DNA from 4 places in the Kitasatospora sp. NEAU-CNBT7 genome. Region 2 is predicted to be linked to each of the others. Evidence: riboswitches for the same ligand, from Rfam matches in the RefSeq annotation. Region 2 holds a riboswitch; each other region holds the start of a gene.
What was found. A riboswitch is a leader RNA that binds a small molecule or an ion and turns the genes downstream of it on or off. The one in region 2 is predicted to bind cyclic di-AMP.

Region 1 (7,483 bases), on a different contig from region 2:
CTGCTCGGCGTGGCGGTGATCAGCCTGCGCAACCTGACCCTGCTGGCCGCCACCGTGATCTCCTGCCGCCGGCTCTGGCGGTCGACCCGCCGGATCGAGCCGGCCACCACCGTGGTGCTGCCCGCCCCGGCGGAGCCCGCCCCGGTCGGCTACCCGGTCCGCCCGGGCATCGCGTACGAGCAGGCCCTGCTGGACGGACTGGACCAGCCGGTCGGGCGCGGCTCCTCCTCCTGAGCGGGCCGCCCTCCCCGCCTGAAAGTTTCCGCAAGGCCTTGCAGGCGCCCCGCGGCCCTGGCAGCATCGGCCTGCGCCCGGCACCGCCCGGTGCGGCGCGTCCGGCCGTACCGCCCTGGGGGAAGCCATGCCCGAGTACGACGTCCTGGTGGTCGGCGGCGCCGGGGTCGACACGATCGTGCGGGTCGAGCGGCTGGAGCTGCCGGACGCCGACTCGGTGCAGGTCCCCCCGGTGTCCGACCACGCCGGCCACACCGGCACCGGCGTCGCACTCGGCTGCCACACCCTGGGCCTGCGCACCAAGTTCGCCGACTTCCTCGGCGACGATCCGCAGGGCGAGCTGGTACTGGCCGCCTGCCGCCGCCACGGCCTGGACTTCAGCCACGTCCCCGCACCCGCCGGCACCCCGCGCGGGGTGAACCTGGTGGACGCCGCGGGCCGGCGGCTGTCCTTCTACGACGCCCGGCACCCGGCCGGCCTGCGGCTGCCCCGGGAGTTCTGGCTGCCCCTGGTGGAGCGCTCCCGGCACGTCCACCTGTCGATCACCGGTGTCACCCGCGACCTCTTCCCGGACGTCCACCGGCTCGGCGTGACCTGCTCGACCGATCTGCACGCCTGGGACGGCGTGAACCCGCACCACCGCCACTACGCGCTCGGCGCCGACCTGGTCTTCCTGTCCGCCGCGGGCTGCCGCGGCCGGCACGAGGAGGTGATGCGCGCGGTGCTGGCCGAGGGCCGGGCCGAGCTGGTGGTCGCGACCGCGGGCGCGGACGGCAGCCACCTGCTCACCCGGGAGCGGGACGAGGTCCGGCACTTCCCCGCCACCGACCCCGGACGGCCCGTGGTCGACAGCAACGGCGCGGGCGACGCCTTCGTCAGCGGATTCCTCAGCCGCCGGCTGGCCGGCCGGCCGGTGGAGGAGTGCATGCGGGCCGGCGCGGCCGCCGGCGCCTGGGCCTGCACCTCCGCGGGCACCCACACCGCGCTGATCGGCCCGGACCGGCTGGCCGCCGCCCTGCGCTGACCGTACGGCCGGCCGCCGTCAGGCCAGCCGGGCCGCCTCCGCCGTCCACAGGGCGGTGAAGTACGCGGCGCTGATCCCCAGCCGCGCCCGCAGCACCCGGTCCAGCACCGCGTCCGGGCTCTCCCCGGACGCGGGCCGACCCGAGCGGCCGTACTCCTGGTAGAACCCGACCAGGCCGCGCTCGCCGAACTCCCGCGCCAGCACCTCGCAGGCCAGCCAGGACAGCTCGTACGCCTGCCCGATCCGTTCGGTGCCCGCCGTGAACGCGGCGTCCGTCGGCAGCGCCGTCGGCGCCCGGCCCGCCGCGACGTCCTGGGCCAGCGCGGGCGCGATCTGCCGGGCGGTCCGCCCGGTGCCCAGGTACGCGGTGTGGTCGGCAACGCCCTCGGACAGCCACATCGGGGTCCATGCGTGGGTGTCGGCCCGGGTGGCGACATGGGTGGCCTCGTGCGTGACGACCACCCGCCGGCCCAGCTCGCTCAGACCCCGGTACGCCTCCGGGTTGACCACGATGCGGTCCGCCGGGGTGTGCTCGGGCGCCCCCGCGGCGGCCACCGTGACCGCCGCGATGCCCTGGTAGGCCTCCGGTGCGACATCCAGCACGCGGGCGAAGTCGACCTCCGTGGCGGGGAGTTCGAGCAGCAGCCGACCGGCCCAGGCATCCCCCCAGACCGCGTCGACGTCCGGCACCGCGCGGTCCGCCCGGGCGGCCAGCTCGGCGACCCGGTCCTGTTCGGCGAGCCCCAGCACCAGGCAGTGCGCACCGCGCACCGCGCGGACCGTACCGAGGTCCCACAGCGCGGGGGCGCCGGCCGGCTCGTCCTCCGCCAGCCGCCAGCCGTCGGCGAGCCGGACCAGGGCCAGCCGCCGGGTCAGCGTCGCCGGATGGTCGTCCAGCCCGGCCAGCCGGTGGTCGAGCTCGGCGGTGACGGTGATCCGGTCCGCCTCCGGCGGCGGCTCGGTGAAGCCGGTCAGCCGGTAGGCCAGCGCGGCGAACGGCACCTGCGCCAGCCGGTCCAGCGCGGCCTGCTGGGCCGGCTGCGCGGCGGGCGCGGTGCCGGCCGCGAGCGCGGCCCGGTCCAGCCCGAGCAGTGCCTGCGCCCGGCGCGCGAGCAGGTCCTCGACCACCGGGCGCAGCGGTGCGGCGCCCGGCGCGACGGCCGCCGCGGGCCGGGCGGCCGGCCGCAGCAGCGGCAGCGAGAGCTGGGCCAGGCCGCCGGCCGCGAGCAGCAGCGCGGTGCGCCGGGACAGCACGGGCCGCCCGTCCCCGGACCCCGGGGGCAGGTTGGTCACCAGCTGTTCCGGCTCGCCGCTCAGACCCGTACCACCCCGGAGACGGGCATCGCGTTGACGCTCTCGTAGCGGACCCGGGCGCCCGGGTACGGCGCGTGCACGACCACGCCGCCGCCGGCGTACATGCCGACGTGGTGCATGTCGTTGTAGAAGATCACGAGGTCTCCGGGCCGTGCTTCGCCGAGGCTGATCCGCTGCCCCGCGAAGGCCTGCGCCTGCGAGGTGCGGGGCAGGGTCACTCCGGCCTGCCGCCAGCTCCAGTACATCAGACCGGAGCAGTCGAACGTACGGGGACCGGTCGACCCGTACACGTACGGCGATCCGATCTTGCTCACGGCGGCGGCCAGCGCGGCGGCGGCCCGGCCGGAGGAGGGCGGCTGGTCGCCGAGGTCGATCCGGTCGGTCCCGCGGGTGGCGCGCTGTTCGGCGGCGCGGGCGTCGTCGGCGACCATCCTGGCCCGCTCGGCGGAGCCGAGGCCGTTCAGCAGCCGCTGGGCCTTGGCGAGCCGGCCGCGGACCTCCGACCTGCTCTGGGCCAGCGCGCGCCGGACCTCCTCCAGTTCGGCGAGCTTGGCGCCGACCTCGGAGCGGCGCTGGTCGAGCCGGCGCTGGCGGTCGAGCACCAGGCGCAGGGTGTCGTTCTGCCGCTGGGCGGCCTGGTCCAGCGCCCTGGCCCCGGCCAGGTACGCGTCGGGGTCGGAGTCGAGCATCAGCCGGACGCCGGGGTCCATCCCGCCGGCCCGGTACTCGGCACCCGCCAGGGCGGCGAGGTCCTGCCGGAGCCGGTTGAGGTCCTCCTGGCCGGTGGCGACCTGGCTCTGCAGGACCGAGGTCTCGTTCTGCAGCCGCTGCTGGTACTCCTGGGCGGCCTCGAACTTCTGGCTGGCCTGCTCGGCCTCGTCGTAGAGCCGGTCGACCTGGGCCTTGACGTCCTGTTTGGCGACCGGCTCGGCGGGCGGCCCGGGCAGCGCCCGGGCGCTGCCGGCGACCGTCACGCCGAGGGCGGTGGTGGTCGCGGCCGTGACGGCCAGCGCGCGGGCGAGCCGCCGGACGCCCGGCAGGTGGGGACGGCGGTGCACGGTCATGCGGCGGCGACTCCCGTTCCTCGGGCCGGGCCACCGCCGCCGCCCCGGGCGGGGGCGGCCGTCCTCGCGGAGGTCCGGGGGCAGACGTTAGCGAGTCACGGCGATCTAGTCCAAACCCCTCCAGTAGCGAATATTTGACCACTAATCGGACACCTGGCCCAAGGCCGCGAAGCCTCGCAGGCCCGGGGCACAACGCCGCCGGCCCGGCGCTCACGGGGAGCGCCGGGCCGGCGGACGAAGGGTGCGGACCGCGTCAGGGGCGGACGATCGCGTTGATCGGGCTCATGGTCGCCGTCTCGTAGCGCACCACGGCACCGGTGTGCGGGGCGTGGATGACCTGGCCGTTGCCCACGTACAGCGCGACGTGGCTGGCGCTGCTGTTGTAGATGATCAGGTCGCCCGGCTGGGCGTTGGCGATGTTGGTGCCGACGTTGGTCCCGGCGCTGCGCTGCTCCTGCGAGGTCCGCGGCAGCGACACACCGGCCTGCGCGTAGGCCCACTTCATCAGGCCCGAGCAGTCGAAGCTGTCGGGGCCGGCCGCGCCGTAGGAGTACGGCGTGCCGAGCTTGGACTGGGCGGCCGCGATGGCGGCGGCGGCGTGCGAGCCGGCCGGCACGTTGACGGCCACGTCGGTGCGGGCCGCGTCGCGGGAGGCCCGCTCGGTGCTCTGACCGCCGGTCGCCTTGGCCTTCGCGTCGGCGGCGGCCTTGGCCTCGGCCGCGGCGAGCTCGTCGCGCTCCTTCTGGGTGAGCGAGTCGAGCAGGTTGCGGGCCTGGGCCAGCTTGCCCTGGATCTCCTCCTTGTCGGCCTTCAGCCGCTGGGTGGTGGAGTCCAGCTCGGCGAGCTTCTGCTCGGCCTCGGCCTTCTGCTGGTCGAGCTTGGCCTGCTCGCCCTTGAAGGACTTCAGCACGTCGGCCTGGGAGCTGCCGACCTGGTTCATCGCCCCGGCCTGGCCGAGGAAGGAGTCCGGGCTGGCCGACAGCATCAGCTGCACGGTCTGCGGGATCCCGCCGGTGCGGTACTGCTCGGCGGCGATCTCACCCAGGCTGCCCTGAATGGTGCTCACCTCGGCCTGCTGCCGCGCGACCTGGTCCTGGAGCTGGGAGACCTGCTTCTGCAGCCCCTGCTCCTTCTCGACCGCGGCGTTGTACTCCTCGGTCTTGACCTCGGCCTGCTCGTTGAGCGTGTCGACCTGCTGCTTGACCTGGTCCTTGCTGGGGGCCGGGTCGGCGTGCGCGCCGGCCTGCGAGGACAGGGCCACCGCGGTGGCGGCGGCAGCCGTCAGGATCGAGACACGGGCCCGGCCGGCAGGCTTGGGACGACGATGGGACGCCACGAAGGCGGACTCCTTCTCCCTCACACCGCCTACCGGGTGAGCTGACGGGTTCGGGCCGGAAGAGACGCCCTACGACGCCTCACCGGCCACCCGTCCGGCACGCGGACCTCCGCGCGCCGCCGTGGCGGCCGACCTGGCGCCGATTCACCCCGAGGAACGTGGTTCCCCGGCTCCGATCGACAGCGACCCCCGTCAGGGGCTTCCCCGTGGGCAGTCGAACTGCCCAGCTGCGTCTCGGACTCGGCGGCGACCACCGTTGCCACCCGGGTTGGATGGACGACTGGGCGGCGGTCCGTGGGATGACCCTAGTAACCCATCCGTGATCCGTTCAAATCGTTGTCAGAAAAAAGTCGTAATTCTGGCTAAGTTCGATTGTGATTACGACCGACAGTGACGGGACATCTACGCTCGGCCGATAAGTATTACGAATATGGCCGGATAATGGGACACCCGGACGTGTCGGAGATCACAGCGCGATCTCGACCCGTCCGGGCGTCCATGGAGAGCTGCAGCGGCGTCAGTTCATCCCGAGTGACACCGAATGTCCGATATGGGACAGGGTGTCAGACCCGGCGGATCGTCTTGATCGGCATCGCGTCGGCCTTCATCACCTTCACCACGTCACCGGTGTGCGGGGCGTGCACCACCAGGCCGTTGCCGATGTACATCCCGACGTGGTGCGCGTCGCTGTGGTAGATGACCAGGTCGCCGGGCTGGGCGTTGGCGATGTTGGTGCCGACGTTGACGCCGACCGTGGCCTGGCTCTGCGAGGTGCGCGGCAGCGAGACGCCGGCCTTGGCGTAGGCCCAGACCATCAGGCCGGAGCAGTCGAAGCTGCTCGGGCCGGTGGCGCCCCAGACGTACGGCGAACCCTGCTTGCTCATCGCGGCGGCGACCGCGGCCGCGGCGTAACCGCTCGCCGGGGGAAGGTTGCTGAGGTCGAACCGGGAGTCGCTGCGGGAGGCCTTGTCACCGAGCACGGCGGCCCGGTCGGCGGCGCTCAGCTGGCTGAGCAGCTTCTGCGCGTCCTGGAGCTTCGACTGCACCTCGGCCTTGGCGTCGTTCAGCGCCTGGGTGGAGCGGTCCAGCTCGGCGAGGACGGTCGCGGCCTCCTGCTTCTGCTGGTCCAGCCGGCGCTGCTGGTCCTTCAGCGACTTCAGGGTGTCCGCCTGGGTGCTGGCGGCCTGCTCGAAGCTGGAGGCCTGGGCGAGGTAGCCGTCCGGGTCCGCGGAGAGCATCAGCTGCATCGACGGGTCGACACCGCCGGAGCGGTACTCCTGCCCGGCCACCGCGGCCAGCCCGGAGGCCAGCTCGGTCATCTGGCCCTGGCCGCGGGCGACCTGGTCCTGGAGCTGGTCGGCCTGCTTGCGCAGCTGGTCGGCCCGCTCCTTGGCGCCGTTGTAGCGCTCGGCGGCCTGCTCCTGCTCGTCGAGCAGCTTGTCGACCTGCGCCTTGACCTCGTCCTTGTTCGGCTTGGCGGGCGCCGCGTGGGCGCTGACCTGGGCGGACAGGGCGACCGCGGTCGCTGCGGCAGCGGTCAGCACGGTCACCCGCGCACGGCTCGGCTGCTTAGGACGGCGGTGGGAGGCCAAGGGGGTAGCTCCTTCTTCCTGCTGGACTCACCCGAACGAGCGAAAGTCCGGAATATAGGTTTGACGCCAGACCCTAGTGAAGATCAAGCTCCGGCGCCACTCCCCTATCGGAACGAACTTCCTACCCGCCAGGGCCGTTCACGCCGCCGACACATCCTGGCCACGCACGGGTGACGGCCGCTCAGCCCGATTGACGCCCGGCAGCCCCCGGACACCCGACCGGCGGGCCCCCGGGCACCCGCCCGGCGAGATCCCGGGCACCCGACCGGCGTCCCCGCCCGCCCGCCGGGAGGGGACGCTACGCCCGGGCCAGCCGGTTCAGCAGCAGCACCGAGGCCACCGGGCGTGCGCCGGCCTTGCGCACGCCCTCCGCGACCTCCTTGTCGGTGGACACCACCACCACCGGACGCCCCTGCGGCTCCGCCCGGACCAGACGGCGGATCAGCTCGTCCGCGGTCTCCCCGGTCCGACTGAACCGCACCCGCACCCCCCGCGGCGGCGCCATCATCACCGGCACGTCCAGGTCCTGCCCGTCGAACACGCAGGTCACCTCGGCCTGGGTGCGCTGCGCCAGCATCGCCAGCCCGCCGAGCAGCCGCATCCGCTGCTGCTCCAGCGGCAGCGCCGGGTAGCCGGACTTGGTCACGTTGTAGCCGTCCACCACCAGGTGGACCTGCGGGATCGCCAGCAGCTGGTCCAGCAGCGCCGGGTCGTCCTCGGCCAGCCCGCGCCTGGCCACGTCGTTCGGCGAGGCGGAGACCGGGGCCACCGCGTCCACCAGGTCCGCCGGGCGCAGCTGCGCGACCGGCAGCGCCAGCTCCCGCTGCAGGCCCTGCGCGGACTGCAGCACGGTGTCCAGCAGCAGCCGCAGCCGCATGTCCTCCACGCTGCGGCCCTCGCGCGCGGAGCGGCGGCCGGC
Region 2 (7,483 bases):
TGGGCGGGCGTGGTGACCTTCTCGCTCTCGCTGTTCCTGCTGGTCCTGGCGCTGGTCCGGGGCAACGCGGAGGGCTGGGGCAGCGCCCTGATCGTCTCGCTGTTCGTCGGCGCGGCGCTGCTGATGGCCGCGTTCGTGGTGGTCGAGCTGCGGGTGGCGGAGCCGATGCTGCCGCTGACGCTGTTCCGGCGCGGGGCGTTCACCGGGGTGCAGCTGGCCGCGTTCGCGGTCTCCGGCTCGCTGTTCGCGCTGTTCCTGTACCTGACCCTGTACCTGCAGAACTACCTCGGCCTGTCGCCGTTCGCGGCCGGCGTGCGGTACCTGCCGATCACCGCGCTCAGCTTCCTGGTGGCGCCGGTCGCCGGGGCGCTGCTGTCCCGGGTGCAGGCCCGGCTGCTGCTCGGGACCGGGCTCGCGGCGGTCGGCACGGGGCTGCTGCTGATGGGCGACATCCAGGCCGGCGACAGCTGGTCCACCCTGCTGAGCGGCTTCGTGGTGGCGGGCGCGGGGGTCGGCCTGATCAACCCGGTGATCGCGGACGTGGCGGTGAGCGTGGTCCCCAAGGAGCGCAGCGGGATGGCCGCCGGCATCAACGACACCTTCCGGCAGGTCGGCATCGCGGTGGGCATCGCGGTCTGGGGCGCGGTGTTCGTCGGCCGCGGCACCGAGCGGGTCCGCGAGCTGGCCGCCGGGACCCCGGCCGCCGAGGGCGGGCGGCCGCGGCAGCTGGTCGAGGCGGCCTCCTCGGGCGCGCTCGACGAGGCGGTGGCGGCGTTCCCGGAGCCGGTCCGCGGCGCGGTGGTGGACGCCGCCCGGGCCGGGTTCCTGTCCGGCCTGAACACGGTGCTGTGGATGGGCGCGGTGCTCAGCTTCGTCGGCGCCGTGCTGGCCCTGTGGCTGGTCCGGGAGAGCGAGATCGAGCGCGACCGGCCCGGGCCCGAACCGGCGCCCGCCGGCGCCGGGGGCTGAGCGGCCCCCGGCGGCGGTGGGGAGTCAGGCGATCCAGGTGCTGGTCGCGCCGAGCACGGCGGACCCGTCGAGGTCGGCCAGCTTGAGCCCGACGAAGGCCCGGGCGGCCTCGGAGGTCTGCACCCGCAGCGCCGGACGGTCAGCGCCGAGCGCCTCGACGATGGTGGCGGCGGCGCCCTCGGCGGACTGCGCGCCGTTGGCGAAGGCGGCCATGGTGCGGTCGAGGTAGCCCTTGAGGGCCGGGGCGTACGGGCCGGCGGCGCCGAGCGCGGCCTCGAGGTCGACGCCGACGTTGGCCACGAACTCGCTGGCCACGGCACCGGGCTCGACCAGGGTCACGGCGACGCCCTGGGAGGCGGCCACCGGGGCGAGCGACTCCAGGAAGCCCTCGACGGCGAACTTGGCCGCGCAGTACGCCTCGTTGAACGGCTGGCCGACCACGCCGCCGACGCTGCTCACCGCGATCAGGCGGCCGCCGGAGGCCCGCAGGTGGGGCAGCGCGGCGCGGGTGACCTCCACGACGCCGAAGAAGTTCACCTCCATCACCGCGCGGACGTCCGCGACGGCCTCCTGCTCGATGGTGCCGAGGTGGCCGGCGCCCGCGTTGTTGACCACCGCGTCCAGCCGCCCGTGCTCGGTGATCACACCGGCGACGCAGGCGGCCACCGACGCGGGGTCGGTCACGTCCAGCTGCCGTACCTGGACCAGGTCGGCCACGCCGGCCTCGGCGGCGGCCCGCTCCAGGGCGCCGGAGCGGGTGAGGTCCCGCATGGTGGCGACCACCAGCCAGCCGGCCCGGGCGGCGGCGACGGCCGCGGCCAGGCCGATGCCGGAGGAGCAGCCGGTGATCAGGACGGTCCGGTTCGGCGTGGCGGCGTTGGCGGCGTCGCGGGGGGCGGTGCTGGACATGGCGGTACCTCGTTCGGGTCGGTCGGCACAGTGACTTGCGTGTACACACACACTAATACTGTGTGCGCGCACACGCAAGGAAGTACGATGCGGTCATGACGCGCGCCGAGCTCTCCCTGGGGCCCCTGTCCGACCAGGACCACGCCTTCTACGGCCTGGTCTGGGCGGGCACCACGCTGGCCGCGCACGTGGACCGCGAGCTGACCCGCACCCACGGCCTGCCGCTGTCCTGGTTCGAGGTGATGCTCTGGCTCAACGGCCAGGCCGAGCCGGTGGCCGCCTCGGACCTCGGCGCCCGCACCATGCTCAGCCGCAGCCAGGTCTCCCGGGTGGTGGACGCGCTCGCCGCCCGCGGCCTGGTCGCCCGCAGCCCCTCCCCCTCCGACGCCCGTTCGGTGCGGATCGCCCTGACCGAGCACGGCCGGCGGACCTTCGCCGAGGCGGACGCGGCCCGCCGGGAGATCCTCCGGCCGGTGTTCGGCGGACTCCTGGACGAGACGGACATCCAGGCCCTGGAGACCGTCTGGCGCAAGCTCAAGCAGCCCTACGCCGGGAAGCGGCCGGACGGCCCGGCCCAGGCCGGGAACTGACGCAGGGGCGCGCGGAGGGCCGCCGCGCCCTCCCCGTGCCCCGGCGGGCGCTCGCGCCGGGGCGACCGACCGCGACCCGGGCTCCGGGCGGACACATGTCCCGACCGTTCCGGCGGGCTCCGGGCAGGGCCGCCCGACCGTGCGTCACCGAACCTCCGGTGCAGGTCGCGGACGGTTCCGGCACGCGCCGCATGCGGTTCCCGACCGCAGCCCCCAAGTCAACCGTGATGATTGTGTGATGCTCGGTATGCAGGCTTGTTATTGAGCTGTTGATCCCTCTAATCTCCCAGGCAGCCCGCCGCTGCGGGCGCCCGGAACGCGGCACGCCCAACCCTGCCCACCGCGCCACCGGGACGACCGGACACCCTGGGCAGGGGCGGGGGACCCAGGTTATTGCGCCGACCCCCATCGGCTCGGGGTGAAGCCGCGCCCAGCGCGGCCGGGCCACCTCCCGGCCCGAACCCGACAGCTCACCTCGCAGGCGTGCGGAGAGGGATAACTGATGGTGTTTTCGGGTTCCGGGCGTCACCGCCGTCCCACCCAGGCCGACCGCGCCGTCGCGGCCGCCGGCGTCGCCGGGGTCGGCCTCGCGCTCCCGCTGCTCACCGCGACCGGCGCGCACGCGGCACCGGCCGTGACGCCGGACACCTGGCAGGCGGTCGCCCAGTGCCAGACCGACGGGGACTGGCACGGCAACCCCGGCACCGGCACCTACGGCGGCCTCGGCCTGACCCTGCGGACCTGGGCCGCGTACGGCGGCGACGAGTTCGCCGCGCAGCCCGACCACGCCACCCCGCAGGAGCAGATCATCGTGGCCGAGCGGCTGCTCGCGGCCCGCGGCTCCAGCCTGTGGCCGACCTGCGGCCCGGCGGCCGGCCTGCCCGCCCCGGTGGCCGACACCCCGCCCGCCGCCGACCCGGCCGTGCCCAGCCTCGACGCCTCCACCCCGGTCCGGGGCGACGGCGGGTACGTCCCGCACTTCGTCCTGCCGTACCTGGAGCCCTCCGCGACCCCCGCCGTCCCCGGGACCACCGGGACCACCGGGACCACCGGCGAGCTGCCGCCCGCCGCCCCCGCCCAGCCCGGCGGCCTGCCGACCGACCTGCCCGGCGCCACGGCGCCCGGCACCACCCCGGTCGACCCCACCACGGCCGCCCCGGTCACCCCGGCCCCGACCCCGGACCCGGGCACCACCCCGGCGCCCGGCACCGGCACCGCCGCACCCACCACCTCCCCCAGCCCGGACGCCACCACCTCCCCCGGCACGGGCCTGCCGGTGCCGGGCGCCTCCGGCACCACCGCACCCGCCACCGGCGGCCAGCCGGCCACCCCGGACCCGGCCGCGGCGGCCGCCACCACCACGCCCGCCGCCGCCACCACCCCGGCGCCCGCGACCACCTACACCGTCGCCCCGGGCGACACCCTCTCCACCATCTCCAACAACCTGACCCTGGGCGGCTGGCAGCACCTCTACGACCACAACTCCCCCACGGTCGGCACCAACCCCGACCTGATCCACCCCGGACAGGTGCTCACCCTCCCCTGACCGGCCGGGGCCCGGCCCCGGCCGGCCCCACCCGAACCCCGCACCGGAGCACCGGGCACGGGCCTGGCAGACTGCTGCCGACGGCCCGTGCCCGAACGATCCCAGCCGAGGTTCCATGCAGTCCCTGCTCGCCGGTTTCGCCCCGATCTGGGTCCTCACCGCCGTCGGCCTGCTGATCGCCCGGACCGGCCTGCTCGGGGAGCAGGCCGAGACGGTGCTCGGGCGGTTCGTCTTCCATGTGGCCATGCCCGCCGCGCTGTTCACCATGCTCGCCGGGGCGCGCCCGGCGGGTCTGGTGGGCTCCGCGATGCTGGCCTTCGCCGCGGGCACGGTACTCACCGCCGGGCTGGGCTTCCTGGCGGGCCGGCTGCTGTTCCGCCGGGCCCCGGCCGACCAGGCGATCAGCGGGATGGCGGCGGGCTACGTCAACTCGGCCAACCTCGGCATCCCGGTGGCCGTCCAGGTGCTCGGTGACGCCTCGTTCGTGGCCCAGATCCTGCTGTTCCAGGTCCTGCTGGTGTCCCCGGTGATCCTCGCCCTGCTCGACGCGGGCACCGCGCGGGCCCGCGCGGCGGCCGGTGCGGGAATGCCGGGCGGCGCCGGGGCGGCGGCGCCCGGCCCGCTGCGGCGGCTGCTCACCATGCCGGTCCGCAACCCGGTCATCCTGGCCTCGGCCCTCGGCGTACTGGTCTCCGCCGCGGGGTGGCGGCTGCCGCCGTTCCTGGCCCGGCCCGGCGAACTGCTCGGCGCCGCGGCCGTCCCGACCGCCCTGCTCACCCTCGGCATGTCGCTGCACGGCCGCCGGGCCGGGGCCGGGCCCGGGCTGCGCGCGGAGGTCGGCGTGGCCGTGGTCCTGAAGACGCTGGTCCAGCCGCTGGTCGCGCTGGCGGTCGGCGGTCCGCTGCTGCACCTGCCCCGCCATCAGCTGCTGGCCGTGGTGCTCTGTTCGGCGCTGCCGACCGCCCAGAACGCCTTCGTCTACGCCCGTGAGTACGGGCTGAGCACGGCCGTGGCCCGGGACTCGGTGCTGTCCTCGACGCTGGTGTCGATGGGCACGCTCTCCCTGGTGTACCTGGCCCTCGGCCCGACGCACTGAGCCGGGCACCGCCCCGGACGGCGGGGACCCGCCTTCTTGACGAAACCATGACACTGACGGACCATCATGCTGGCGCGCGCCGCACCTCCTCCCTGTTCCGTCCCTACGGATCCCCCACCGGAGGACAGTCATGCGACTGCCCAGTCGAGGGAAGCCCGCCGCGGCCACCGCCGTCCTGCTGGCCCTCGCCCTCGCGTCACCGCTCACCACCCAGGCCGCCGCGCACCCGGTGGCCGCCGGGTCCGCCGTCGGCGCGGACACCGCCCGGCAGTACGTCCTCGACGGCCCGCGGACCGTCGCCGAGCGCACCGCCATCGCCGCCACCGGCGCCTCCGTCGACGCCGTCCGCAGCGACTCCGTGGTGGTCACCGCCACCGCCGCCGAGGCCGGCCGGCTGCGGGCGCTCGGCTGGTCCGCCACCGTGCTGCCCGGGCCGCAGGACGGCGACGGCGGCGCCCGGGAGCCGGCGGCCGCCACCCCGTACGACTTCCCGTCCGCGGACTCCGGCTACCACAACTACGCCGAGGCCACCGCCGACATCGACGCCGTGGTCGCCGCCCACCCCGACATCATGAGCAAGCGGGTCATCGGCACCTCGTACGAGGGCCGGGCGATCGTCGCGATCAAGATCAGCGACAACGTCGGCACCGACGAGAACGAGCCCGAGGTGCTGTTACCGCCCACCAGCACGCCCGCGAGCACCTCACCGTCGAGATGGCGCTCTACCTGCTGCACGAGTTCGGCGACAAGTACGCCACCGACAGCCGGATCGCGAACGCCGTCAACAGCCGCGAGATCTGGGTGGTGCCGGACCTCAACCCGGACGGCGGCGAGTACGACATCGCCACCGGCCGCTACCGCAGCTGGCGCAAGGACCGCCAGCCCAACCCGGGCAGCAGCAGCGCCGGTACCGACCTCAACCGGAACTGGAACTACAAGTGGGGCTGCTGCGGCGGCTCCTCCGGCTCCACCTCCAGCGAGACCTACCGGGGCAGCGCCGCGGAGTCCGCCAAGGAGACCAAGGTGGTCGCCGACTTCGTGCGCAGCCGGGTGGTCGGCGGCAAGCAGCAGATCACCGCGGCGATCGACTTCCACACCTACAGCCAGCTGGTGCTCTGGCCGTTCGGCTGGACCACGGCCAACACCACCACCGGCATGACCGCCGACGAGTACAACACCTTCGCCACCCTCGGGCGCACCATGGCCGGCACCAACGGCTACACCCCCGAGCAGTCCAGCGACCTGTACATCACCGACGGGGCGATCGACGACTGGCTGTGGGGCACCCAGCGGGTCTTCGCGTACACCTTCGAGATGTACCCGGGCCCGAACGGCAGCAGCGGCTTCTACCCGCCCGACGAGGTGATCGGACGGGAGACCAGCCGCAACCGGGAGGCCGTGCTGCGGCTGGTGGAGACCGCCGACTGCGTGTACCGGGCGATCGGCAAGCAGCAGCAGTACTGCGGCATCGCGACCTGAGCGGCGCCGCTCCGGACGGGCCCTGCGCGGGCCCGCCCGGGACGGCGGCCGTCAGGAGCGGCGGCCGGTCAGGAGCGCACCGGGCGCCGGGCCGGCTGCTCGCGCTCGCCGAACAGCCGGTGGTAGGCGGCAAGGTGGCGCGGGTCGGCCAGCAGGAACGGTAGGTCGGTCGGCACCATGTGGCGGATCACCAGCATCGGCAGCGGACTGCGCAGCGGCCGGAAGTCCGGGTTCCACAGGCCCGGCTGGTCCGGCGGCAGGTCGTGGAACTGGCCCAGCATCAGGCCGTCCTCGACGAAGGCGGTCTTCAGCTCCAGCTGGGTGCGGTCGACGAGTTCGGGTGCCTCGGCGGTCGGCAGGTCGGGGAAGACGATCAGGATGGTGGTGAACTGCGCCCGGGCGCCGCCGGGCGGCGCCAGCCGCAGGAACCAGTCCCGGTACAGCGCGACCGCCTCCGCCACCGGGCGGCGCCCGGCCGGCCGGCCCGGGCGGACCGCCAGGTGGAACCGCTCGTCGCGCAGCGAGGCGCCGACGAACGGGCAGACCGGCCCGGTGCGGCCGAGGTCGGGGTGCGGCTCGGTGAGGTAGGCGCGGGCCCAGTCCAGGACGGCGCGCAGCGCACCCGCGTGGGCCGCGGCGGCCGCCGGGAGGGCGGGGCCGCCGACGGCCGGTTCCAGGTCGGCGGCGGTCAGCAGGAACAGGTCCGGTCTGGTGGGGTGGGTGAGCATCAGGAGTCCCGCGGGTCGGCCGGGCGGGCGCCGGTCGGCCGCCCGGAGTCCGGAAGTGAGTCGTCGGCCTCGCGCAGCGGCCGGTACCCGTAGCCCGCGGCGGTCCAGGCCAGCGCGGCGAGGCCGGTGAGCACCACGACGGCGGCCATGCCGCGTCCCGGGCCGG
Region 3 (7,483 bases), on a different contig from region 2:
CAGCGGCTGGCCGGGGCCGGCCGCTGGGAGGTGCAGGAGGCCGAGGGCCCGCTGCTCGGGGTCTACGACGGCGCCAAGTTCGACGGCGTGCGGGGGCGGCTCGGCCACGGCGACGTGCTGCTGCTGTGCACCGACGGCATGGTCGAGGTGCCCGGCCGGGACCTCACCGAGGGCATGGACCGGCTGATGGGGGAGGCCGACCGGCTGGTGGCCGGCGGCCAGTTCGGCGTCGGCAGCCGCGGCGCGGCCGGCCGGCTGATCGAGACGGTCGCCAAGGACGTCAACGACGACCGGGCCGTGCTGCTGCTCTGGCGGCGCTGAACCGGGGCCGTCCGGCGCCGGCGAGCGCGGCGGCCGGTGGTGTCAACACGCAGTGGTGATCTTCGGCCATTCCGGCACCGGGCGGGCGCAGTGGATCTCCTCGCAGGCCGACCGCCGGATTCCGCCGTCCCGGGCCGGTTGCCCGGGCCCTGCCGACGGCCCGTCAGAAGGGCTCCGCTATCGTCTCGGACGGCGGAAATTCGTCCCACATCCCGGGATCTTCGTCCCCGGCTTCCGGCAAGTCCTTTACGGAGTCCGCACGAGCGACCACACTGAGTCCGGGTGGGCTGGTCGAGACTCGGGGGATGGGGGGCGGATCGTGCGCCACGCAGCTGTCATCGGGGGGCTCCGGCTGCTCCGCGGCACTCCGGTCGCGGCGGGACGGCCTGTCCGCCAGGGGCCGTCCGGTCCCGTCCCGAATCCCCGCCATGAAATGAGGAAGTGAGTCCGGGTGGCCTTCTCCGTCTCCGCGCTGGTGCTGTTCGGCATCATCGTCGTCATCTTCATCCGCAACAAGCAGCTGAAGACCAGCCACGCGATCATCGCGGCGCTGTTCGGGTTCATGGTGAGCCAGTCCACGGCCGCCAAGCCGATCCAGGACTTCCTCACCCAGCTGGCCTCGACGATCTCCTCCGTCGCGGGCTGATCCTCCGCCCCGGCGGTCGAGCCGGTCGGCCAGGGCCGCCCGGCGCTTCGTCCTGCCCCGGCCCGGCCCCCGCCGGGCCCGGACCGGTCCTACCCGCGCTGCGGCTTGGCGCGCCGCCAGCGGCCGAGCAGCCCCGTCCGGCGGCCCGGCGCGGCCGTCACGGCGGCGGACGCGGGGCGGGCGGCGACGGCCGGCGGCTCGGGGGCCTCGGCCACCAGCAGCACGAACAGCCGGGCCCAGCAGAGGCGTTCGCCACGCGGCCAGTCCAGTGAGCGCAGCACGGCCGAGGCGCGGTCGGAGACGACCCCGTTGACCCGGACCTCGGCGACGTCCTCCCCGGCCCGGCCGCCGAGGAACAGCTTCACGCCGTTCACCTGCGGCCCGGTCAGCTCCGGACGGAGCGCCTCGGCCAGCGCCGGCAGCGGCTGGTGGTCCGCCAGCCAGTCGGCCAACTGCCGCGAGCCGAACCCGAACACGGCCGCCGGGCCCTGCACCGCGTGCCAGCCGGGCAGCTCCGGCGAGCGGTAATGGTCGCCGTGCTCGCCCCGCCGGTCCAGCAGTTCGACCACGGCGCTGGCGGTGGTGGTGGCCCACATCCGTACCGCGTTGTCGAGTTGCTCCTCCTCGGTCCGCCCGAGACCGGCCGCGCAGTCCCAGACCACCGGCCCGTCCGCCCGGCCCAGCTGCAGCACGTAGCCGAGGTCGACATGGCCGGAGCCGCCGTCGCCCGGGTGCTCGCGGACCGCCAGCGCGGTGGTGCCGGGCCCGCGCAGCACCTCGCCGTCGACGGTGAAGTGCCGTCCGAGACGCGCCATTTCGCGGATCACACTGCGCTGGATGACGTCCAGTCGGTGCTGCGGGCGCACGGCCGGCTCCTTGCTCGAATGGTGGGGCGGAATCGAACGCGTGTGAGGCTATCGGCCCTCGCCCGCGCGCGGGAAACCGCGCCGAGGGCCGGGCCGGCCGGGTCCGGACCCTCCGGTGGGGGCCGGAACGCGGCGGCAGGGGCCCGCGCGGGCGCCCGGAGCCGGGTGCGGCCACCGCGGGGGCCGGTGCGGGGGTGACCGGAGTCACCAGGAACCCGCAGGTGCGGTGACCTCGGGTGACCGGGCGGGCGCAGAACGTCCCGACGGCAACGCTGCGTCGCCCGCGAATCAGCCCGTCGTGAGCGCTTCGGCTGCGGTGGGCCGCAGGGCCGCAGCGGAGCGTGACCTTCGGCCCGGTTGATCTTATCCGGCCTTGATTTTCTTACGGGCCATCACTTGCTACGTATACGCCTCATGGGCTTTGCTTCGTGACCTGCCCGGCAAACGCCGGGTGGGGCCACCGGGCGGAACGCCGAGTCCTGCCGCTGCCCGGGGCCGACCGCACCTCATCCGTGCACGGCAGGAGCGGGGGACCCAAGGTAAGTGCCGTTTCCGGTGTTCCGGGACGGCTTGGGGTGAAGCCGCGTCTTCTCGCGGCCGGGCGATCTCCCGTCCGAACCCGACAGCTCACCTCGCAGGCGTCGGAGAAGGAACCGCTCAATGTCCGCCAAGGGCAAGCACCGTCGTCCCCGTCTGTCCCGACTGACCCGCATCGCCGTCGCCACCGGTGTCGTCACCGCTGCCGTCGCGCTCCCGGCCACCGCCGCCCAGGCGCACACCGCTGCTGACGCCCACGGCACCGTCTCCGCGTCGGCCGCCGACCAGGCCGCGCCCGCCGCCGCCGAGGCCGCTCCGGCCGCCGACCACAGCTACCAGGTGGTCCACGGCGACACCCTGTCCAAGATCGCCGACGCCCAGCATGTCGACGGCGGCTGGCAGAAGCTGTACCAGGACAACCGCCAGGTCGTCGGCGACAACCCGAACCTCATCTACCCGGGCCAGAAGCTGACCGTGGGCGGCCACCAGGCCGAGGCCCCGGCCAAGGCCTCGCGCTCCGAGCACCGCGCCCCGGTCGCCCCGGCCCCGCAGGCCGCCGCCCCGAAGGCCGCGGCGCCCAAGGCCGAGACCGCCAAGCCGGCCGCGCCGAAGACCGCCGCCCCGAAGACCGCCGAGACCCCGGCCGCCGCCACCCCGGCGACCTCGGGTTATGTCGCCCCGGTCAACGGCCCGCTCGGCACCCCGTACCACCAGGCCGGCTCCAACTGGTCGTCCGGCTACCACACCGGCGTCGACTTCGTCGTGGGCACCGGCACCTCCGTGAAGGCCATCACGGCCGGCACCGTGGTCTCCGCCGGCAACGGCGGCGCCTACGGCAACGAGGTCGTCATCAAGCACGCCGACGGCAAGTACTCGGAGTACGCCCACCTGTCCTCGATCGGCGTCTCGGTCGGCCAGACCGTCACCGCCGGCCAGCAGATCGGCCTCTCCGGCGCCACCGGCAACGTGACCGGCCCGCACCTGCACTTCGAGGTGCGCACCGGCCCGGCCTACGGCTCGGACATCGACCCGGTGGCGTACCTCGCCGCCCACGGCGTCAAGGTCTGATCCTCCCAGGAGCGACCGACCACAGCCGGTACCTGCCGCAGGCCCGGCCCGGGACACCACGTCCGGGGCCGGGCCCGCGGCATGTCCGCCACCGCCTGGCCCGGCCCGGCCCTCCGCGGGAGCGCGCCACCGCCGGAATCCCCTCGCGGTCCGGCCGCCCGGCCCGGCATGATCGCCCGATGACACCACTGCCACCCCTACCGGGCCCCCGACCACCCGACGGCCCCGCGCCGGTACGGGGGCCGGCCCCACCCGCGACCGGTCCGGTGGACCCCGGGTGCACCGCATGACCAGCTTCCTGACCCACCGGACGCACGTGCACGACGCCCGGCTCCCCGTTCACCGGCGGCACAGCGCGCTGCGCACCTGCCTCACCCGGTTCGCCCCCTACGGGCTGCGGGCGACGTACCACCACCTCACCCTCAGTGCCCGGATCCCGCGGCGGCTGGAGGACGATCCGGCCGCGCTGGTGCGGGCGGTGGAGGAACTGCACGAGGCGCGCGAGCTGTGGCGCATCCGGGCCGAGGAGTTCGAGGCGCGGCGCCGGGCGCAGAAGCGGGCCGGGCGGCGGGCCTCACCGGAGCCCCGGCCGTGGTGGCTGCGGGGCCGGGTGAGGGAGGACGGCTCGCCCCGTGCCTGGTACGACGATCCGAACCGCCACCCGCCACTGCGGCTGCCCGACTACGTCCGGCGGCGGAACGCGCTGCTGGACGGGGCCGACCTGCCCGGCTGCCCGGCCTGCGGGGACGAGGGGGCGCCGGTGGCGCAGCCGACCGGATGCGGCCGCGTCGAGCTGTGCGGCCGGTGCGGGTGGGCGCCGGCGCCGTGCCCGTGCGCGCGGGAGCACCGGATCGTGCCGGCCGCCCCGTGGAGCTGGAACGAGATCTGGCGGCGGACGCACCTCGACGATGACGGGCACCCGGTGGGCCCGGAGAGCTGACGCGCCCTCACACGACTTCGGCCCCGGGCCGGCGAGTTGGTTTCCGGCCCGGGGACGAAACGTTGGGGCGGGTGGCGAGAACCGCACCCGCGTGACCAGTTTGGAAGACTGGGGCTCTACCATTGAGCTACACCCGCGTGCGTGCAGTTGACGGCACGTCGGACTGTACACGACCGCCCGGCCGACGGTGCGGCCGCGAGGTCGGGCCCAGCGTACCTGGTCGGGGCGGTGGAGTGCACGTCGCTTCCGCTCCGGCGGGGGTTGATAATGCGCCGGACGGGGGGAGGCCGCCGTGTACGCTTCCTCTCGGCACCACGGGGTGTGGCGCAGCTTGGTAGCGCGTCCGCTTTGGGAGCGGAAGGCCGTCGGTTCGAATCCGGTCACCCCGACAGTGTGCGGCAGGGTCTCGTCCACCGGACGGGGCCCTGTTGTCGTCGAGCGCGGTGGCGGCCCCGCGGCGGGCCTGCGAGGGCACCCGGGACTCCGTCTTTCGTCCGTCTTTCGCCGTACCGGTAGGATGGGCTGCTGGCGGTAGTCCCTGTGGCATGCTCGCAGGTCAACCGCCCGAGGGCGAGGAGTCACGCTCACCGTCCGGCCCACCACGGGAGATGCAGCTCCAACCGCCCATCGCCCGTCTCGCCCGCTCGCTCGGCCGCCCCGGCCGTACCGGGCCGGGCGGAGACAACCCGACCGCAAGCCCCCTAGGAGACCCAACCGTGAAGAGCGCCGTCGAGACTCTGAACCCCACTCGGGTTCGACTCACCGTCGAGGTGCCCTTCGAGGAGCTCAAGCCCAGCCTCGACGCGGCGTACAAGAAGATCAACCAGCAGGTCACCGTGCCGGGCTTCCGTAAGGGCAAGATCCCGAACAAGGTGATCGACCAGCGCTTCGGCCGTGCCGCGGTGCTCGAGGAGGCCGTGAACGACGCGCTGCCGCGCTTCTACACGCAGGCCGTCGACGAGGGCAAGATCGAGGTCCTCGGTCAGCCCGACATCACGGACATCGAGGGTGTCGAGAAGCTCGTCGACGGTGGTGACCTCAAGTTCACCGCCGAGGTCGACGTCCGCCCGGAGATCGCCCTGCCGGACTACTCCTCGATCAGCGTGGTCGTCGACCCGGTCGTCGTCACCGACGAGGACATCGACAAGTCGCTGGAGCAGCTGCGCGAGCGCTTCTCCTCGGTCAAGGACGTCGAGCGCGCCGCCGCGGCCGAGGACGTCGTGGTCGTGGACCTCGAGGCCAAGGTCGACGGCGAGGTGCCGGAGGACGGCACCGCGACCGGCGTGAGCTACGAGCTCGGCTCCGGCCGCCTGCTGGACGGCATCGACGAGGCCGTCATCGGCCTGTCCGCCGGTGAGTCCAAGACCTTCACCACCACCCTCAAGGGTGGCACCCAGGCCGGCAAGGACTCGGAGGTCACCGTCACCGTGACCGCCGTCCAGGAGAAGGAGCTCCCCGAGCTGGACGACGAGTTCGCCCAGCTGGCGAGCGAGTTCGACACCCTGGAGGAGCTGCGTGCCGACTCCCGCAAGCGCCTGGAGCGCATGAAGGAGTTCGACCAGGCCACCCAGGCGCAGGAGAAGGTCCTGGACGAGCTGCTCGGCCTGGTCGAGATGGAGTACCCGGAGAAGCTCCTCAAGGACGAGATCGAGACCCGCCGCCACAACCTCGAGCACCACCAGCTGGAGCCGATGGGCCTGACCCTGGAGGCCTACCTGGCCACCCAGGACAAGACCCTCGAGGCCTTCCTGGCGGAGACCGAGGAGCAGGCCAAGAAGGGCATCAAGACCCAGTTCGTGCTGGACGAGATCGTGGGCAAGGAGGAGCTCGGCGTCAACCAGGAGGAGCTCACCGAGCACCTGATCCGCCGCGCCGCCGGCTCCGGCCTCACCCCGGACCAGTTCGCGCAGCAGGTCGTCCAGGGCGGCCAGGTTCCGCTGCTGGTCGGCGAGGTCGCCCGCGGCAAGGCGCTGGCCCTGGTGGTCGAGGGTGCCGAGGTCAAGGACACCAACGGCGAGATCGTCACCTTCGAGGACGACGAGGAGACCGAGGAGTCGGCCGAGGCCGGCACCGAGGCCGCCGCCGACGAGGCCGCGGAGTCGACCGAGGCCTGATCCCCGGCCGGCCGCGGCAGCAGTCCGCGGCCCGAGCAGTGACAGACCGGACCCGTGGGCCCGGACGCCGTGAGGTGTCCGGGCCCACGGGCGTTCGCTGTGCGTTCGCACCACCGGACCCTGCGCTCACAGCGAACAGTTCTGCGTGGGGGATTCTGCGGCCCCGCCCGGGCGTTAGGGTCCATAGACAGCGACACACAAGCAGATCGACTGAGCAGGTGGCTAAGTGACGTTCCCGCAGATGCAGATGCCTGGCCTGATGGCGCCGCACGCCGCCGCTGGTGACGTGCTCGGCGGCCTGGGCGACCAGGTCTACAACCGGCTGCTCAACGAGCGGATCATCTTCCTCGGCCAGCAGGTCGACGACGACATCGCCAACAAGATCACGGCCCAGCTCCTGCTGCTGGCGGCCGACCCCGACAAGGACATCTACCTCTACATCAACTCCCCGGGCGGCTCGATCACGGCCGGCATGGCGATCTACGACACCATGCAGTACATCAAGAACGACGTGGTCACGATCGCGATGGGCATGGCGGCCTCGATGGGCCAGTTCCTGCTGACGGCCGGCACCCCGGGCAAGCGCTTCTCGCTGCCCAACGCCAACATCCTGATGCACCAGCCCTCGGCCGGCCTCGGCGGCTCCGCCACCGACATCAAGATCCAGGCCGAGCAGCTGCTGCGCACCAAGAAGCGGATGTCGGAGCTGATCGCGCACCACAGCGGCCAGACCTTCGACCGGGTGACCGCGGACTCCGACCGGGACCGCTGGTTCACCCCGGAGGAGGCCAAGGAGTACGGCCTCATCGACCAGATCATGCACAGCGCCGCGGACGTTCCCGGCGGCGGCGGCACGGGCGCCTGAGCGCCGCCCGTAAGAGACCCCCAGACCGCACGCTTCGTCGGAGGACGGACCAACCCATGAACACCACCCCCAACATGCCGCGCGGTGAGTACTACGGCGCCCGCGCCGAGGGCCGTTACATCGTCC
Region 4 (7,483 bases), on a different contig from region 2:
CTCGGTGCACCGTCCGCCGGCGCCGGCGATGTCGAGCAGCTGGGCGGCGGTGACGGGCTCGGACGGGCCCGGGTTGTCCTTCTGGTCGGGGCGCTCGCCGAGGACGGCGTCGAAGGAGGCGCGGGCGACCGGGACGAGGTCCGGGTGGGCGACCCAGGAGCCGTCGAAACCGTTGCCGGCCTCGCGGTCCTTGTCGGCCTTGACCTTCTCCAGGGCGGCCGCGTTGACCTCGGGGTCCTTGCGGGAGGGGATGAAGGCGGCCATGCCGCCGATCGCGTGCGCGCCGCGCCGGTGGCAGGTCTGCACCAGCAGGCGGGTGTAGGCGGCCATGAACGGGGAGGCCATGGTGACGCTGTTGCGGTCGGGCAGGATGTAGTGCTCGCCGGCGTCGCGGAAGTTCTTGACGATGGAGAACAGGTAGTCCCAGCGGCCGGCGTTCAGCCCGGCGGCGTGCTCGCGCAGCTCGTAGAGGATCTCCTCCATCTCGAACGCGGCGGTGATGGTCTCGATCAGCACGGTGGCGCGGACGGTGCCGTGCGGGATGCCGAGGGCGGCCTGCGCGTGGGTGAAGACGTCGTTCCAGAGCCGGGCCTCGAGGTGGCTCTCGGTCTTCGGCAGGTAGAAGTACGGGCCGGAGTTCGGGTCCTGCTCGCCCTTGGCGAGCAGCCGGGCGGCGTTGTGGAAGAAGTACAGGCCGAAGTCGAGGAAGGCGCCGGCCACCGGGGTGCCGTCGACCAGCAGGTGGTTCTCGTCGAGGTGCCAGCCGCGGGGGCGGACCACGACGGTGGCGAGTTCGGCGGCGGGCTTGAGGGTGTAGGCCTTGCCGGCCTCGGAGGTGAAGTCGATCCGGCCCTCGAAGGCGTCGATCAGGTTGATCTGGCCGGAGACCACGTTCTCCCAGGTGGGGGCGGTGGCGTCCTCGAAGTCGGCGAGCCAGACCTTGGCGCCGGAGTTGAGGGCGTTGATCACCATCTTGCGGTCGGTCGGCCCGGTGATCTCCACCCGGCGGTCCTGGAGCGCGCGGGGGGCGGGAGCAACCTGCCAGTCCCCGGCCCGGACCGCTGCGGTCCCGGGCAGGAAATCCAGCGTCCCGGCCTCGGCGATCTCGGCACGGCGGGTCTTTCGTCGGGTCAGGAGCTCCTGCCGGCGACCTTCGAAGGCACGGTGGAGGCCGACGACGAAGGCGACCGCCTCCGGGGTGAGCACCTCCTCGGCGCGGGGAACGCGCGGACCGGCGACAGTGACGACCGGGGCGGCGGGGGAAACGCCGTCAGGTCCCTGATCTGCACCCATGGGCAGGACACTCCTTGGACGGTTGTGAAAGCTTGGGGAGCTCCGGTGGGAACTTCCCAGATCCGAACCCACCTACCGGCGGGTTTCGTTCTGTAGGGTGGAGACTAGTTTCCGCGATACAGAATTTCAACGGTTTGTTGAGCTAGATCGCTGGGACTCTACTCCTCCCGCGACAGTGAAGGGAACGCCGGTGGCCAGCACCCCCGCCGAAGCACCGACAGGCACCGAGCGAGCCGCCGGTGGCGTGCAGTCCGTCGAGCGCGCCTTCCAGCTGCTGGAAGCGCTCGCCGATTCGGGCGGCATCGCCACCCTGAGCGAACTGTCCACCACCTCCGGCCTGCCGATGCCCACCATCCACCGGTTGATCCGTACCCTCGTCCAGCAGGGGTATGTCCGCCAGGACACCGCCCGCCGCTACACCCTCGGCCCCCGGCTGATCCGGCTCGGCGAGACCTCCGGCCGGCTGCTCGGCAGCTGGGCCCGCCCGTACCTGGCCGAGCTGATGGAGGCCACCGGCGAGACCGCGAACCTGGCGGTGCTGGAGGGCGGCGAGGTGGTCTACGTCGGCCAGGTGCAGTCCCGCCGCTCGATGCGGATGTTCACCGAGGTCGGCCGCCGGGTGCAGCCGCACTGCACCGGCGTCGGCAAGGCGCTGCTCGCCCAGCTGCCCGAGGAGGAGACCCGCGCCCTGCTCGGCCCGCAGCCGCTGCAGTCGCACACCCCGTACACCGTCACCGACCCCCAGGAGCTGATCGCCCAGCTCGCGCACGCCCGCGAGGCCGGCTACGTGGTCGACGACCAGGAGCAGGAGATCGGCGTGCGCTGCATCGCCGTCGCGGTACCCGGCGCGCCGACCCCGACCGCCCTGTCGGTGTCCGGGCCGGAGGCGCGGATCAGGGCGCTGGAGGCGGCGGCCGGCAGTGCCGCCCTGGTACCGGTGATGCGTCAGATCGCCCTGCGGCTCGGGCAGGTACTCGCCCCCTGACGGCCCGTCCGAGGGCCGCCCGGGGCCGGCCGGGCCGGGCTCAGCCGGGCCGGACCGCGGTGGCCGTGAGCACGTAGACCGCCAGGTCGGGCTCGGTACCGGCCTCACGGAACAGCCGGGGCGCGGCGGCCATCCTGGGGTCCGCCCGTACCGCCTCCAGCGCGGCCAGGTCCCGCCACAGGCTCTGCACCCGCCAGTGCCGGTCCGGCCCGCGCAGCAGTTCCGTCCGCAGCAGCCCGTCGGGCAGCTCGGCGGTGACCAGGGTCCGGTACGACGCCACGAACCCGGCCTCCCGGTCCTCGGCGATCCGGCCGCTCACCTCGCTCAGCACCTGCTCGGACACCCGTGCCTCCTCCGCTCTCGTTCCGCCATCGGTCGCTACTGTGAGTATCGGCCAGAGGACGGACGGCGGAGGGGTACGACATGTCCGAGAGCGCGGGCCGGCGGGCGGCGGGCAGGTCGGCCGCGGTGCTGCTGGCCCTGTCCGGGGCCCTGGGGGCCTTGGGGGCCTTGGGGGCCGTCCCGGCCGTCCCGGTGGCGGACGGCGCGGACCTGCGGGTGGTCCGGCTCGACCCGGACCCGGCGCCGCCCGGCGGCAGCACCGCCCTGCACGGCTTCGTCGCCAACGGCGGTCCGGACCGCACCGCCTCGGCGTTCACCGTCCTGGCCGAGCTGCCGCCCGGTTTCGCCTTCGAGGGCCCGTACTTCCCGGAGTCCTGCACCACCGGGCCCGGCGTGCGCCTGCTGCGCTGCACCTTCCCGGCGGGGCTGCCCGCCGGGCGCAGCGCGACCGTGCTGGCACCGGTCCGGGTGGCACGCGAGGTGCCCCCCGGCACACGGGCCGAGGGGCACCTGCTGGTGACCGGTGCCGACGACCGCGACGCTGCGGACGACGGCACCCCGTTCACGCTGAGCGTGTCACCGTGACGGTCAGCGGTAGACCCGCACGTAGTCCGCGGCGAACGTGATCGGCGCGGTGCCGGTGGGCGCCGGGTGGTACTGGCCGGCGCTCAGCGACAGGTTGAGGATCAGGTACGCGGACCAGTTGGCGCCGACGCCGGTGTTGTCGGAGAACACCTTCACGCCGTTGACGTACCAGTCGACCGAGTTGGCGCCGTAGTAGGTGCCGATGGTGACCCACTTGTCCTTGGCCACGGCGTTGGCGTCGGTGTAGTACTTCGAGCCGGACTTGACGTGGTTGGTCAGCTCCAGCAGGTTCGGGTTGTCGGGGTGGTACTCGAAGGAGTCGATCTCCCCGTTGCCGTTCTTCCAGGTCCACAGGGCCGGCCAGGCGCCGCCGCCGGAGGGCAGCTTGACCCGGGTCTCGGCGTAGTCGCCGGTCTTCACCTGGAAGCCCTCGCCGGAGTACTCGGTGGTGAGCAGCCCGGTGTCCCAGGACTGCTTGCCGTTCTCCAGCTTGTTGGCGCCCGGCTTGGCGGTGAAGGTGGCGACGCCGCCGGAGACGCTGACCCCGTTCTTGCTCAGCCAGTCGAGCTTGTTGTCGTCCGGGTTGTGGTTGCCGTACTTGTACGAGCTGCTCTTGTCGGTGGTCCAGCGGGTGGTGTTGAGGCTGTCGAACTCGTCGGACCAGGTCAGCGCCTTGCCGGGGACCGGTGATCCGGTGCCGGGCGCCGGGGTGGGGGCCGGCGTCGGCGTCGGGGTCGGCGTCGGGGTGGGGGTGGGCGTCGGGGTGGGCGTCGGGGCCGGCGCGGGGGTGGCCGAGCCGCCGACGGTCAGCGTCTGCGAGGGCAGGTTGTGCCAGGCGTTGGCGGAGTCCTGCCAGAACCCGAACTGGGTGTAGGTGCCGGCCGGCAGGGTGCGGGCGGCGCTGGTGAAGGTGACACCGGCCGGGCAGATCTGCACGTTGCTCGCGTTGCCGGGGAAGTCCAGGTTGTGGCCGGCCGCGTCACGGACGCCGACACCGAGCGTCTTGGCGGTGAAGCACGCGGAGGAGTGCACCGTGAGCGTCGCCTTGGCGGCGGTGTCGGCCGCCATGGCGGTCGGGGAGAGCCTGTCCTGGGTCACCGTGGGGGTGGCGGCCGAGGCCTGGCCGACCAGCGGGACGCCGGCGAGGACGGTCGCGCCGGCGAGCAGGCCGAGGCGGGCCGGGGTGGGCGAAAGTCGCATGGGGGATCCTCTGCGACGCCTGCGAGGTTAGCTGTCGGGTTCGGGCACGAGGCTGCCCGGCCGCCGGTGGGGAGCGGCTTCACCCCTGGGCGCGTCTGCAGAGTCCCGCCGGGTCCGCGACGCCGGGCTCAGCCGACGCGACTCTGCACATGCGCCCCAGCCGTGCGCCCGGCTCCGGTGGGAGCGGGGGCGCGACGGCAACAAACCTGGTTCCCCCGCTCCTGTCCAGGAGGTGATCGGGTGACCGCCGTCGGGTGGACAGGACTCGGCGTCCCGACCGCGGGTCTGCCCAGCCGGGCATCCCGTGCAGGCTAGGCAGATGGGTCGTGCACCGACAACGAGACGTCCCTCACAGGCCCGCCCGGCCACCGCACCGGCCGCCGTCCCGGTCACTGCGGCAGCCACTGCGGCCGCGGCCCCGGCCGTGCGGTCACCAGAACCGGGGCTGCCCGGGGATGCTCTCCAGGTCCGCCAGCACCAGCTCGCGGTCCTCCGGCCCGGCGATCTCCTCGGCGGCGGCCAGCGCCTGCTCGGTCCAGGCGCGGGCCTGCTCCGGCTCGCCCGCCACCGCCGCCGCGCGGGCCAGCGCCTCGTACGCGAAGGCCAGGTCCCAGTCGCCGATCCCGTGCTCCCGGCAGAGCTCCAGTGCGCGCCGGGCGTGGTGCAGGGCGGGTTCCGCCCGGCCCAGCACGGCGTACACCCGGGAGCACTGCCACTCCCCGCGGCCGAGGTTGACCGGCGCGCCGACCTGCCCCCAGTGGTACCGCGAGGCGTGCGCCATGTGCACCATCCGGTCGTCGTCGGCCGCGGAGCGGTCCTCCTGCTCCAGCAGCCGCCAGACGCCGTTGAACAGGTCCACCGCGAGCTGCCGCTCGTCGCCCGCGTCGACCGCCCGTACTGATTCGCCCATGACCGTGCCGATCCCTTCCTCGATCAGATGATCCGTCCGGTGGACGGCCCCGCGCAGCCGGTCGAGCCGCGCCTGCAGCCGCCGCCGGTGCCCGGCCAGCACCCGCTGCACCAGCTCGGCCTCGCCGCCCGCGGCCAGGCACTCGCCGACCTGCTCCAGCGGCAGGTCGACCGCGCGCAGCGCCCGTACCAGGCGCGCCGCCGGCACCTGCCCGGCCCGGTAGTACCGGTAGCCGGTGTCCGGGTCCACCTCGGCGGGGCGCAGCAGGCCGACCCGGTCGTAGTGGCGCAGCGCCTTGGCGGTCAGGCCGGTGCGGCGCGCCATCGCGCCGATGGTGAGCAGGTGCTCGCTCTGGTCCGTCACGCCGACGAATCTAGGACCTTCCCCCGCGGGAACCTCAAGCCGCCGGCCGCCGGCGGTCCGCTAGGTTGGGGGGTGCGGCCGGAGCACCGGCCGCGGCCGCCGCGACCGTTCCCAGGAGCACCCGAGATGACCGCGCCACTGCCTGGCTTCGCCGGACGCACCTACCTGTTCGACGTCGACAACGGTGCCGCCTTCCGCAACTCCTACTCCGCCGACGGGACCAGGCTGCGCTGGGAGGGCCTCGGCGAGTCGGCCGGCCAGTGGGAGGACGTCCGGCTGCACGTCGCCGAGGTCGGCCCGCAGGTGTACTTCGTCAGCTGGACCGAGCAGAGCGGCATCACGGTCAGCCATGTGATGGACCTCACCACGCTCACCGTCCGGGTCTTCTGGACGTACGAGGGCGAGGGCGGCCGCGTCGGCGAGCTGCACACCGGGAAGCTGCAGCCGGTCGGCTGAGCCTCAGCCGGCCCGCAGGCGCCCCGAGAGCCACTCCAGCGCGGGCGGCAGCAGCGTGCTCCAGGTCCGGAAGTTGTGCCCGCCCTCGGGCACCGTCGCGGTCGCCAGGGAGAGCGGCGCGCGGGCCGCGGCGGCGAACGCCCGGGTGTCCGCGGCGTAGTCCCCGTCCCCCCGCTCGGCCCCGGCCAGCAGCACCGCCACCCCGGGCGGCGGCAGGTTGCGCAGCCGCCACAGCAGGTCGGCCTCGTCGCGGCGGCGGGCGCTCCCGCGGAACAGGTCCCCGGTGGACGGGTCCTCGGCCGCCCGGTAGTAGCCGGACATCGAGACCGCGCTGGGGAAGACCTCCGGGTGGCGCATCGCCAGCTTGAGCGCGCAGTACCCGCCGGTGGAGTTGCCCATCACGGCCCAGGCCTGCGGCAGCGCCGAGACCCGGTACCCGGCCGTGATCGCCCGGGGGACGTCCCGGGTGAAGTAGGTCTCCGCCTGCGCGCCGCCGGGGACGTCCTCGCACTCGGTGTCGGCGGGCATCGCCGGGGACGGCCGCAGCAGGACCAGGACGGCCGGCTGCATCCGGCCGTCCTGGGTGAGGCGCAGCGCCGTGCCCGGGTAGTTGAGCCGGGTGATCAGGTTCCGGGCGTCGCCGGGGAAGCCCGTGAGCACCACCACCGCGGGGAAGCGGCGGTCCGCGTAGCCGGGCCGGAAGTACTGCGGCGGCAGGTAGACGTAGCCTTCGGTGCTCAGCCCGGACAGCGGGCCGGCGATCCGCACGCGCTGGATCTCGCCCGCCGCGGCCGGCTGCCGCGCCACCGGGCCGCCGCCGCGCACCGGCTCGCGGCCGAGCAGCCGGACCCCGCCGTCCCCGGCCGCGGGGACCACGGTGACCGGGCCCGGGCCGCCCGTGCCGAGCAGGTCGTCCCAGCTGCCGTAGAAGGAGAAGTAGTCGTTGGCGGCGAGGGCGAGCGCGCCGAGCAGGGCCAGCTGGGCGGCCAGCAGCACGCCGATCCGGCCGAGCACGGCGGGCGCGCCCGGGCGGGCCAGCCGGGGCCAGCACGCCACCGTCGCGGCGAGCACCAGCACCGCGAGGACGGCGGCGGCCGCCAGTACCTTGTGACTCGTCAGGCCCATCGCTGCACGCTGCTCCCTCGGTCCGGTGCACGGTGGCGGTCGGCGTCCCGGCGGTCGGGCGCGGGCGTCAGGTCGGGTCGGTGGCGCGCCCGGGTGCTGTTCTGGCGTGCCGGGGCGGCGGCCGGTCCCGGCGGCGGCTGCCGAGCCGGTTGCCGATCCACGCCAGCGCGGCGGCCACCAGGACGAACAGACCGAGCATCAGGGTGCAGGCGCCGGCCACCCGT

Region 1: it holds a riboswitch for cyclic di-AMP, as region 2 does, so the genes downstream of both, AC2TEW_RS34340 (C40 family peptidase) here and AC2TEW_RS08820 (LysM peptidoglycan-binding domain-containing protein) in region 2, are expected to answer to the same signal.
Region 3: it holds a riboswitch for cyclic di-AMP, as region 2 does, so the genes downstream of both, AC2TEW_RS19575 (M23 family metallopeptidase) here and AC2TEW_RS08820 (LysM peptidoglycan-binding domain-containing protein) in region 2, are expected to answer to the same signal.
Region 4: it holds a riboswitch for cyclic di-AMP, as region 2 does, so the genes downstream of both, AC2TEW_RS06895 (glycoside hydrolase family 16 protein) here and AC2TEW_RS08820 (LysM peptidoglycan-binding domain-containing protein) in region 2, are expected to answer to the same signal.

What each region holds. Positions count from the first base shown of each region.
Region 1 is NZ_JBXQQB010000042.1:24,119-31,601, forward strand. It holds gene AC2TEW_RS34320 (glycosyltransferase 87 family protein) at 1-234, shown strand, start outside; gene AC2TEW_RS34325 (carbohydrate kinase family protein) at 362-1,258, shown strand; gene AC2TEW_RS34330 (hypothetical protein) at 1,277-2,551, opposite strand; gene AC2TEW_RS34335 (C40 family peptidase) at 2,572-3,636, opposite strand; gene AC2TEW_RS34340 (C40 family peptidase) at 3,890-4,972, opposite strand; cyclic di-AMP (ydaO/yuaA leader) riboswitch at 4,983-5,167, opposite strand; gene AC2TEW_RS34345 (C40 family peptidase) at 5,536-6,564, opposite strand; gene AC2TEW_RS34350 (NYN domain-containing protein) at 6,863-7,483, opposite strand, start outside.
Region 2 is NZ_JBXQQB010000005.1:89,924-97,406, forward strand. It holds gene AC2TEW_RS08805 (MFS transporter) at 1-969, shown strand, start outside; gene AC2TEW_RS08810 (SDR family NAD(P)-dependent oxidoreductase) at 994-1,878, opposite strand; gene AC2TEW_RS08815 (MarR family winged helix-turn-helix transcriptional regulator) at 1,974-2,468, shown strand; cyclic di-AMP (ydaO/yuaA leader) riboswitch at 2,814-2,966, shown strand; gene AC2TEW_RS08820 (LysM peptidoglycan-binding domain-containing protein) at 2,971-4,014, shown strand; gene AC2TEW_RS08825 (AEC family transporter) at 4,130-5,110, shown strand; partial or broken gene AC2TEW_RS08830 (M14 family metallopeptidase) at 5,682-6,589, shown strand; gene AC2TEW_RS08835 (DUF6875 domain-containing protein) at 6,658-7,317, opposite strand; gene AC2TEW_RS08840 (non-ribosomal peptide synthetase/MFS transporter) at 7,317-7,483, opposite strand, start outside.
Region 3 is NZ_JBXQQB010000014.1:48,684-56,166, forward strand. It holds gene AC2TEW_RS19560 (PP2C family protein-serine/threonine phosphatase) at 1-321, shown strand, start outside; gene AC2TEW_RS19565 (hypothetical protein) at 773-967, shown strand; gene AC2TEW_RS19570 (DUF6348 family protein) at 1,057-1,833, opposite strand; cyclic di-AMP (ydaO/yuaA leader) riboswitch at 2,326-2,489, shown strand; gene AC2TEW_RS19575 (M23 family metallopeptidase) at 2,494-3,438, shown strand; gene AC2TEW_RS19580 (hypothetical protein) at 3,725-4,378, shown strand; tRNA gene AC2TEW_RS19585 (tRNA-Gly) at 4,442-4,515, opposite strand; tRNA gene AC2TEW_RS19590 (tRNA-Pro) at 4,694-4,767, shown strand; gene tig (trigger factor) at 5,095-6,492, shown strand; gene AC2TEW_RS19600 (ATP-dependent Clp protease proteolytic subunit) at 6,740-7,357, shown strand; gene AC2TEW_RS19605 (ATP-dependent Clp protease proteolytic subunit) at 7,414-7,483, shown strand, end outside.
Region 4 is NZ_JBXQQB010000004.1:32,587-40,069, forward strand. It holds gene aceB (malate synthase A) at 1-1,293, opposite strand, end outside; gene AC2TEW_RS06880 (IclR family transcriptional regulator) at 1,484-2,278, shown strand; gene AC2TEW_RS06885 (antibiotic biosynthesis monooxygenase) at 2,319-2,621, opposite strand; gene AC2TEW_RS06890 (hypothetical protein) at 2,702-3,205, shown strand; gene AC2TEW_RS06895 (glycoside hydrolase family 16 protein) at 3,209-4,405, opposite strand; cyclic di-AMP (ydaO/yuaA leader) riboswitch at 4,431-4,512, opposite strand; gene AC2TEW_RS06900 (MerR family transcriptional regulator) at 4,836-5,678, opposite strand; gene AC2TEW_RS06905 (phenolic acid decarboxylase) at 5,805-6,134, shown strand; gene AC2TEW_RS06910 (alpha/beta hydrolase) at 6,138-7,259, opposite strand; gene AC2TEW_RS06915 (Pr6Pr family membrane protein) at 7,327-7,483, opposite strand, start outside.